One region of the Pseudomonas sp. 300 genome, then DNA from elsewhere that is predicted to be linked to it. Evidence: predicted binding sites of a transcription regulator. Region 1 holds the regulator's gene; the other holds the start of a gene.
What was found. Region 1 encodes FliA, which starts transcription of late flagellar genes. Its sites were predicted from a motif close to CTAAAGTTTNNNNNNNNNNNGCCGNTAA; they were not measured.

Region 2: a site for FliA is predicted at 2,371-2,398, ahead of Q7W83_RS22505 (flagellar protein MotY). Genes of this name have one in related genera too.

The regions. Positions count from the first base shown of each region.
Region 1 covers NZ_JAVLRV010000002.1:2,744,141-2,748,861, forward strand. The annotation lists gene Q7W83_RS18915 (protein phosphatase CheZ) at 1-316, opposite strand, end outside; gene Q7W83_RS18920 (chemotaxis response regulator CheY) at 339-710, opposite strand; gene fliA (RNA polymerase sigma factor FliA) at 878-1,618, opposite strand; gene fleN (flagellar synthesis regulator FleN) at 1,615-2,445, opposite strand; gene flhF (flagellar biosynthesis protein FlhF) at 2,562-3,890, opposite strand; gene flhA (flagellar biosynthesis protein FlhA) at 3,902-4,721, opposite strand, start outside.
Region 2 covers NZ_JAVLRV010000002.1:3,485,022-3,489,742, reverse strand. The annotation lists gene Q7W83_RS22520 (peroxiredoxin) at 1-416, shown strand, start outside; gene rnt (ribonuclease T) at 584-1,261, opposite strand; gene pyrC (dihydroorotase) at 1,258-2,304, opposite strand; gene Q7W83_RS22505 (flagellar protein MotY) at 2,464-3,372, shown strand; gene Q7W83_RS22500 (argininosuccinate synthase) at 3,502-4,719, shown strand.

The DNA of each region.
Region 1 (4,721 bases):
GATCCATGGTGCGGTTGGCTGCGGCCTCTGTCAGCTTGACAACGTAACCCAGACGCTCGGTGGCATCTGTGATCTGGGACACTTCCTCGGCTTGCGGCATGTGCGGGTCAATCTGGAAATTGACGATCGCGCTGTGCAGCTCGCGGGTGAGCTTGCCCACTTCCTGATACAGGCCGCGGTCACGGGTCTGGTTGAGCTCATGGATCAGTTGCACAGCGTCGCCGAACCTGCCTTTTTCAAGGCTTTCGACCAGTTCGACCGCGTGTTTTTTCAGGGTCGATTCAAAATCGCCCTGTGAAGATTCTTTGTGGTCCATAGCTCCCCCGTGGCGCAGTTTCTCAACCGATGCGTTCGAAAATCTTCTCGATTTTGTCTTTCAACGCCTGGGCCGTGAAGGGTTTGACCACATAGCCGTTTACGCCGGCCTGGGCCGCTTCGATGATCTGCTCGCGCTTGGCTTCAGCGGTCACCATCAGCACCGGCAGGTGCTTGAGCTTTTCATCGGCGCGCACATGACGCAGCAGATCGATACCGGTCATGCCAGGCATGTTCCAGTCCGTTACCAGAAAGTCGATGCTTCCGCTGTTGAGAACCGGAATGGCAGTAACGCCATCGTCGGCCTCGACCGTGTTGGTGAACCCAAGGTCACGCAACAGGTTTTTTATGATCCGCCGCATCGTTGAGAAGTCATCAACGATGAGGATTTTCATGTTCTTGTCCAATTCGACCTCCAAGCAGTCTTAAACGCCCCCAGCACCTGGACGCGCCATTTCAATCAATCCGGCAAAGCACTCAATGACTGTCTGGAGCACAACAGATCGAGACCGGCGCAGTTCAACACCACACCAGCCACGTTCGCAGTGTCCCCACACTGCCTTCAGCGCGCTCGCCACTCCCCCAAACGCCCCCGCAAACGGGCCGCGCACTGGCTGTGTAACTGGCTGACCCGAGATTCGCTGACCCCCAGGACCTCACCGATTTCCTTGAGATTCAACTCTTCGTCGTAGTACAGCGCCAACACCAGTCGCTCACGCTCCGGCAAATTGGCAATCGCGTCCGCCAGCGCCGCCTGGAAGCGTTCATCTTCCAGATCGCGTGACGGCTCGAGATGAGCACTCGCGCCATCCTCGTGCAGCCCTTCGTGTTCGCCGTCCTGCAACAGATCGTCGAAACTGAATAACCGGCTGCCCAGGGTGTCGTTCAAAATCCCGTAGTAATCGTCGAGACTCAATTGGAGTTCGGCCGCAACTTCGTGATCTTTAGCGTCACGGCCGGTTTTAGCTTCAATCGAGCGAATTGCGTCGCTGACCATGCGGGTATTGCGGTGGACCGAACGTGGCGCCCAGTCCCCTTTGCGCACTTCATCAAGCATGGCGCCGCGGATTCGAATGCCCGCGTACGTCTCGAAACTCGCGCCTTTGCTGGCGTCGTATTTGGTGGACACTTCAAGCAGGCCGATCATCCCGGCCTGAATCAGGTCTTCGACCTGGACGCTGGCGGGCAGTCGCGCCAGCAAGTGGTAGGCAATGCGTTTGACCAGTGGCGCGTAACGCTCGATCAGCTCGTACTGCGCGTCACGTGCCGACTTCTTGTAGAGGTTGTAACCGCTGGCGGTCATAGCACGGGTCCTGCCGTTTGTTGCACGAGGCGCTCGACGAAAAACTCCAGGTGCCCACGCGGGTTGGCGGGCAGCGGCCAGGTATCGACCTTTTGTGCGATGGCCTTGAAAGCCAGGGAACACTTGGAGCGCGGAAAGGCTTCATAGACCGCGCGCTGCTTCTGCACAGCCTTGCGCACGCTTTCGTCGTACGGCACCGCACCGACGTATTGTAAGGCGACGTCGAGGAAGCGGTCCGTGACCTTGGTCAACTTGGCGAACAGGTTGCGGCCTTCCTGCGGGCTCTGGGCCATGTTGGCCAGGACCCGGAAGCGGTTCATGCCGTAGTCGCGGTTGAGCAGTTTGATCAGGGCGTAGGCGTCGGTGATCGAGGTCGGCTCGTCGCAGACCACCAGCAAGACTTCTTGCGCGGCACGAACGAAACTGACTACCGAGTCACCAATCCCTGCAGCGGTGTCGATCACCAGCACGTCGAGGTTGTCGCCGATATCGCTGAAGGCCTGGATCAGACCGGCATGCTGAGCCGGGCTCAGATGCACCATGCTTTGAGTGCCGGACGCGGCCGGGACGATGCGGATTCCGCCGGGGCCTTGCAACAACACGTCGCGCAGCTCACAGCGGCCTTCAATGACGTCGGCCAGGGTACGTTTGGGTGTCAGTCCCAGCAGGACGTCAACGTTCGCCAGCCCCAGATCGGCGTCCAGCAGCATCACGCGCCGGCCGAGCTCAGCTAGAGCCAGGGACAAGTTCACTGACACGTTAGTCTTCCCGACGCCACCTTTGCCGCCGGTCACCGCGATCACCTGTACGGGATGCATGCTGCCCATGTTATTTCTTTACCTTGTCTTGCATAGACGGAGGCCACATTACTGGCTGCGCGTTCATCAACTGAACAATGCATGGCAGACCATCGATGTAGGTACAAAAACTGTTCATTAATACCTCAGCCAACCTGCTTGGTCGGGCTGTGGTAAATATCAGCGAACATGTCAGCCATGGCTTCTTCGCTGGGTTCTTCCTGCATTTGCACGCTGACGGCGCGGCTGACCAACTGATGACGACGCGGCAGATGCAAATCATCCGGAATACGCGGTCCATCGGTCAGGTAAGCCACCGGCAATTCATGACTGATTGCCAGGCTCAACACCTCACCCAGGCTTGCCGTTTCATCCAGTTTAGTCAGGATGCAGCCAGCGAGCCCGCAGCGCTTGTAACTGTGATACGCGGCGGTTAGAACCTGTTTCTGGCTGGTGGTTGCCAGAACCAGATAATTTTTTGATTTGATGCCACGGCCGGCCAGACTTTCGAGCTGCATGCGCAATGCCGGATCGCTGGCCTGAAGGCCCGCGGTATCGATCAGCACCACGCGCTTGCGCAGCAACGGATCCAGCGCCTGCACCAGGGACTGGCCCGGATCGACGTGGGTGACCGACACATTGAGGATCCGACCGAGCGTCTTGAGTTGTTCCTGAGCACCGATACGGTAGCTGTCCATGCTCACCAGCGCGATGTTCTGAGCGCCGTACTTGAGCACGTAACGGGCCGCAAGCTTGGCCAGCGTGGTGGTCTTGCCCATGCCCGCAGGGCCGACCATGGCAATCACGCCGCCCTCTTCCAGTGGCTCGACTTCCGGCGTGGCGATCATCCGCGCCAGGTGCGCCAGCAACATGCGCCAGGCCTGACGGGGCTCTTCGATGCCGGTAATCATTTCCAGCAGATCGCGGGACAACGGGCCGGACAAACCGATGCGCTGCAGGCGACGCCAAAGGTTGGCCTGGGCCGGACGGCTGCCTTGCAGCTGGTTCCAGGCCAAGGAGCCGAGTTGTACTTCCATCAGTTCGCGCAGGCTGTTGAGTTCGAAACGCATCGAATCGAACGCCCGCGGATCGACACCGCCGGAGGCTGGCGCGGGCGCCGGCGCTGCACGACGGGGTTCAGTGTAAGTCGGTTCGATCAGCGGTTCGGCGGCGGTGAGTGGCAGGCCGGCAAACAACTGGCGATTGGTGGACTTGTCGCTCTCGCCCTCGCTACGCAGGCTCAGTTCGGCCTGGGCGGTGACGATCCGCGACTGGGTCTTGCGCAGCTCGTCCTCGAGCTCCATGTTTGGAACACGTGGGGCCAGCGCCGACAGCTTGTAATCTAGAGCAGCCGTCAGCTCGACACCGCCGGCGATCCGGCGATTGCCAATGATGGCGGCATCAGCGCCCAGCTCATCACGAACCAGCTTCATGGCCTGACGCATATCGGCGGCGAAAAAACGCTTAACTTGCATAAACCACTACCTCAGCCGTTGGGCCCTACTGTCGCAACGATGGTCACTTGCTTGTTGTCAGGGATTTCCTGGTAAGCCAACACGTGCAAACCCGGGACTGCCAGTCGGCCGAATCGCGACAGCATCGCGCGAACCGGGCCGGCCACCAGCAGAATCACCGGTTGACCTTGCATTTCCTGACGCTGCGCCGCATCGATCAACGAGCGTTGCAGTTTTTCAGCCATGCTTGGCTCCAACAGAACACCCTCTTCCGAGCCTTGTCCTGCCTTCTGAAGACTATTGAGCAATATTTGTTCCAACCTTGGCTCCAGGGTGATAACTGGAAGCTCGGACTCAGTCCCTACAATGCTTTGGACGATTGCACGGGATACGCCGACGCGCACCGCGGCGACCAAAGCGGCAGTATCTTGACTCTTGGCGGCATTGTTGGCGATCGCCTCGGCGATGCTCCGAATGTCGCGTACTGGCACCTGCTCGGCCAGCAACGCCTGGAGCACCTTGAGCAGCTGCGACAACGAAACCACGCCCGGCACCAGCTCCTCGGCCAGTTTTGGCGAGCTTTTGGCCAGCAATTGCATGAGTTGCTGCACTTCTTCGTGGCCGATCAGCTCACTGGAGTGCTTGTACAGAATCTGGTTCAAGTGGGTTGCCACTACCGTACTGGCATCGACCACGGTGTAACCGAGGGATTGTGCCTGTGCACGCTGACTGACTTCGATCCAGACCGCCTCCAGCCCGAAAGCCGGATCTTTGGCGGTAATACCGTTGAGCGAGCCGTAGACCTGGCCGGGGTTGATCGCCAGCTCGCGGTCCGGATAAATCTCCGCTTCG
Region 2 (4,721 bases), 740 kb from region 1:
CCGACTTCAAGGCCCGCAATGTTGAAGTGATCGCTGTTTCGATCGACTCGCACTTCACCCACAACGCGTGGCGCAACACCCCGGTCAACAATGGTGGCATCGGCGAAGTTCGCTACACCATGGCGGCCGACCTGAAGCACGAAATCGCCAAGGCTTACGACGTTGAATCCGAAGGCGGCGTGGCTTTCCGTGGCGCGTTCCTGATCGACGACAAAGGCGTTGTCCGTTCGCAGATCATCAACGACCTGCCGCTGGGCCGTAACATCGAAGAGCTGATCCGTCTGGTCGACGCTCTGCAATTCCACGAAGAGCACGGCGAAGTTTGCCCTGCCAACTGGAAGAAAGGCGACAAAGGCATGACCGCTTCGACCGAAGGCGTCGCGGCTTACCTGACCGAGAATGCTGCTGCCCTGTAAGGCGCATTCGAGGCATAAAAAAACCGGCCGTTGAGGCCGGTTTTTTTATGGGCGGGATTTGTAGGAGAGAGCTTGCTCGCGAGGGTCGTCAACGATAACGCTGGCGGCCTGACACACCGGGGTGCGCTCAGGCTCATCGCGAGCAGGCTCGCTCCTACAGGAATCATTCAGTCGTTGTAGTCTTCCCAGCCGCCCATTTGTTTCCAGCGATTGACGATGCCGCAGAACAGCTCGGCCGTCTTCTCGGTGTCATAGCGAGCCGAGTGAGCCTCGCGACCGTCGAAGTCGATGTCGGCTGCCTGGCAGGCTTTCGCCAGGACCGTCTGACCGTAGGCCAGACCGGCCAGGGTTGCCGTGTCGAAGCTGGAGAACGGATGAAACGGGTTGCGCTTCATGTCCAGGCGCGCAACCGCTGCGTTCAGGAAGCCCAGATCGAAACTGCTGTTGTGCCCGACCAGGATCGCCCGCTTGCAGCCGTTGGCTTTCAATGCCTTGCGGATGCCACGGAAGATATCGGTCAGCGCCGCTTCTTCACTCACCGCCATGCGCAGCGGGTGATCGAGTTTGATCCCGGTGAACTCCAGCGCGGCTGCTTCGATGTTGGCGCCTTCAAAAGGCTCGACGCGGAAGAAGTAGGTGTGATCAGGGTATACAAAACCCTTCTCGTCCATGGCGATGGTGGTAGCGGCTATTTCCAGCAAGGCGTCAGTGGCAGAGTTGAAACCACCGGTTTCAACGTCGACAACGACTGGCAGGTAACCACGGAATCGAGCTGCCATCGGGTGGCGTGGACCACCTCCGCCGCCTTGACCGTCCTGTTCGTCGTCGAAATGGTCTTCACTCACGCGTGTTCCTCCAGCAGGCGCCAGCGCAGTTTTTCACCGGCGCGCAGCGGGATAACGGTCAGCTCGCCAAATGGCAGGCTGGTTGGGGCGGTCCACTCGTCGCGGACCAGGGTAATGCGATCGGTGTTCACCGGCAGGCCATAGAAGCGCGGACCGTTGAGGCTGGCGAAGGCTTCGAGCTTGTCCAGCGCGTTACGTTGTTCGAACGCTTCGGCGTACATCTCGATCGCCGCATAAGCGGTGTAGCAACCGGCACAGCCGCATGCGGCTTCCTTGGCATGCTGGGCGTGCGGCGCCGAGTCGGTGCCGAGGAAGAACTTTTCGCTGCCGCTGGTGGCGGCGTCGAGCAGGGCTTCCTGGTGGGTATTGCGCTTGAGGATCGGCAGGCAGTAGAAGTGCGGCCGAATCCCGCCCACCAGCATGTGGTTGCGGTTGTACAGCAAGTGATGTGCGGTGATGGTTGCGCCGACGTTGGCCGGAGCCGCGTTGACGAACTGCACGGCGTCTGCGGTGGTGATGTGTTCGAACACCACTTTGAGCGTCGGGAAACGCTCGACTACGCGACGCATGTGCTCATCGATGAAGATTTTTTCGCGGTCGAACACATCGACATCGCCACGGGTGACTTCACCGTGAATCAACAAAGGCATTCCGACTTCGGCCATGGCCTCGATCGCCGGGAAAATCTTGTCGATGCTGGTGACGCCAGAATCCGAGTTGGTGGTTGCACCAGCCGGGTACAACTTGGCGGCGTGCACAAAACCGCTGGCCTTGGCTTCACGAATTTCTTCGGGCTGGGTGCGGTCGGTGAGGTAAAGCACCATCAACGGTTCGAAACGGCTGCCGGCCGGACGTGCAGCGAGAATCCGCTGGCGATAGCCGTCGGCTTCAGCGGCGTTGCGCACCGGAGGTACCAGGTTGGGCATGATGATGGCGCGACCAAAGGTGCGCGCGACATCCGCAACGGTATTGGTCAACACGGCACCATCGCGAAGATGAATATGCCAGTCGTCGGGACGCAGCAGGGTCAGGCGGTCGGACATGAGGGGATTCCAGGCGGGTCAAACTGAGGGGAATGCTACCGGAAAAGACTCTCTCAGGCACTCGCTATCAAGTTTTGCAGGAAGCTTCCGATATCCAACAGGTATGCCGTAAACATGTGTGTGTCGGTCTTTTTGTTGTAGAAGCCAGTGGAGCCTCCCGTGCGCCAGCGTTATTTAGCCTTGCTCAGCGTGTTTGCCAGCCTTCCCGCGATGGCGCTCACTTTCCAGACCCGTCTGGAGAGCATCGAGTGGACGGTCGAAGGGGACAAGTTCGAGTGCCGCCTGATTCAACCGATCACCGATTTCGGTTCGGGTGAGTTCGTGCGCCGCGCCGGCGAGCAGGCGACGTTTCGTCTGAAAGCCTACAACTCGATGGTTGGCGGCGGCTCGGCGACCTTATTGGCGGCCGCTGCACCCTGGCAGCCGGGGCGTGGCGACATCAACCTGGGTTCCGTGCGGATCGGCAGCGGCAACGTTCTGTTCAACAGCTCACAAGTTCAGGCCGGACGCCTGATCAGTGGTCTGATGGATGGGCGCAGCCCGGTTGTCCGACATTCTTCGGGCGATGGCCGGGTCTCGGAAGTGCGGCTGTTGCCGGTCAAGTTCAGCAAGGCGTTCAACGATTATCAGGGCTGCGTGGCGAAACTGCTGCCGAAGAATTTCGAGCAGGTTAAACAGACGCAGATCGGCTTTCCCGGTGACGGCCTGGATCTCGACGCGCAGGCCAAGTCTCAGTTGCAGGTGATGCTGGAGTTCATGAAGGCCGATCCGACGGTCAATCACATCGAGCTCGACGGCCACTCCGACAACAGCGGCAATCGCCTGACCAATCGTGACCTGTCACGACGTCGAGCCCTGGCGGTCATGGAGTTCTTCAAGGCCAACGGTGTGCAGGAGTCGCAGATTACCGTGCGCTTTCACGGCGAGCGTTATCCGTTGGCACCCAACACCAATGCGGCCAATCGGGCGAAGAACCGTCGGGTCAATGTGCACCTCGCACGGGTCGCGCCCACCGAGCAACCGGCGCCCCAATCAACAGCATCGGCGAGCGCGGCGAAGACTTCCTGACCCGTCGGTCATCGTCGCGCGCTCGACATAATCTGTCGCTTCGTCGTCATAAGCTGTCGCGCCTCTGTAAATTATTCTGCATGACCGGTAGACTTGACGGCTTTCCGTAGAACCCCGTGGAGTGATGGCATGGCGGACGTAAACAAGGTCGTTCTGGCGTATTCCGGCGGCCTGGACACTTCGGTGATCCTCAAGTGGCTGCAGGATACTTATAACTGTGAAGTGGTGACCTTCACCGCTGACCTGGGGCAGGGCGAAGAGGTCGAGCCGGCCCGCGCCAAGGCTCAGGCCATGGGCGTAAAAGAAATCTACATCGACGATCTGCGCGAAGAAGTCGTGCGTGACTTCGTGTTCCCGATGTTCCGCGCCAACACCGTTTACGAAGGCGAGTACCTGTTGGGTACTTCCATCGCTCGTCCGTTGATCGCCAAACGCCTGATCGAAATCGCCAACGAAACCGGCGCTGACGCCATTTCCCACGGCGCCACCGGCAAGGGCAACGACCAGGTTCGTTTCGAACTGGGTGCGTACGCCTTGAAGCCAGGTGTGAAAGTGATCGCTCCGTGGCGCGAATGGGACCTGCTCTCCCGTGAAAAGCTGATGGATTACGCTGAAAAGCACAACATCCCGATCGAGCGTCACGGCAAGAAAAAATCCCCGTACTCGATGGATGCCAACCTGCTGCACATCTCCTATGAAGGCGGCGTGCTGGAAGACACCTGGACCGAGCACGAAGAAGACATGTGGAAGTGGACCGTCTCCCCGGAGAAGGCTCCAGACAAGGCCCAGTACCTGGAACTGACCTACCGTAACGGCGACATCGTTGCACTGGATGGCGTCGAAATGACTCCGGCCACTGTGCTGGCGACCCTGAACCGTATCGGTGGCGAGCACGGTATCGGCCGTCTCGACATCGTCGAGAACCGTTACGTGGGCATGAAGTCCCGTGGCTGCTACGAAACCCCTGGCGGCACCATCATGCTGCGCGCCCACCGTGCAATCGAATCGATCACGCTGGACCGTGAAGTGGCTCACCTCAAAGACGAGCTGATGCCTAAATACGCCAGTCTGATCTACACCGGTTACTGGTGGAGCCCTGAGCGTCTGATGCTGCAACAGATGATCGATGCGTCCCAGGCTCACGTGAATGGCGTTGTGCGCCTGAAGCTGTACAAGGGCAACGTGATCGTCACCGGTCGCAAGTCCGACGAATCGTTGTTCGATGCCAACATCGCGACCTTCGAGGAAGATGGCGGCGCCTACAACCAGGCCGATGCGGCGGGCTTCATCAAGCTCAACGCGTTGCGCATGCGTATCGCAGCAAACAAAGGCCGCAAGCTGTTCTGAGC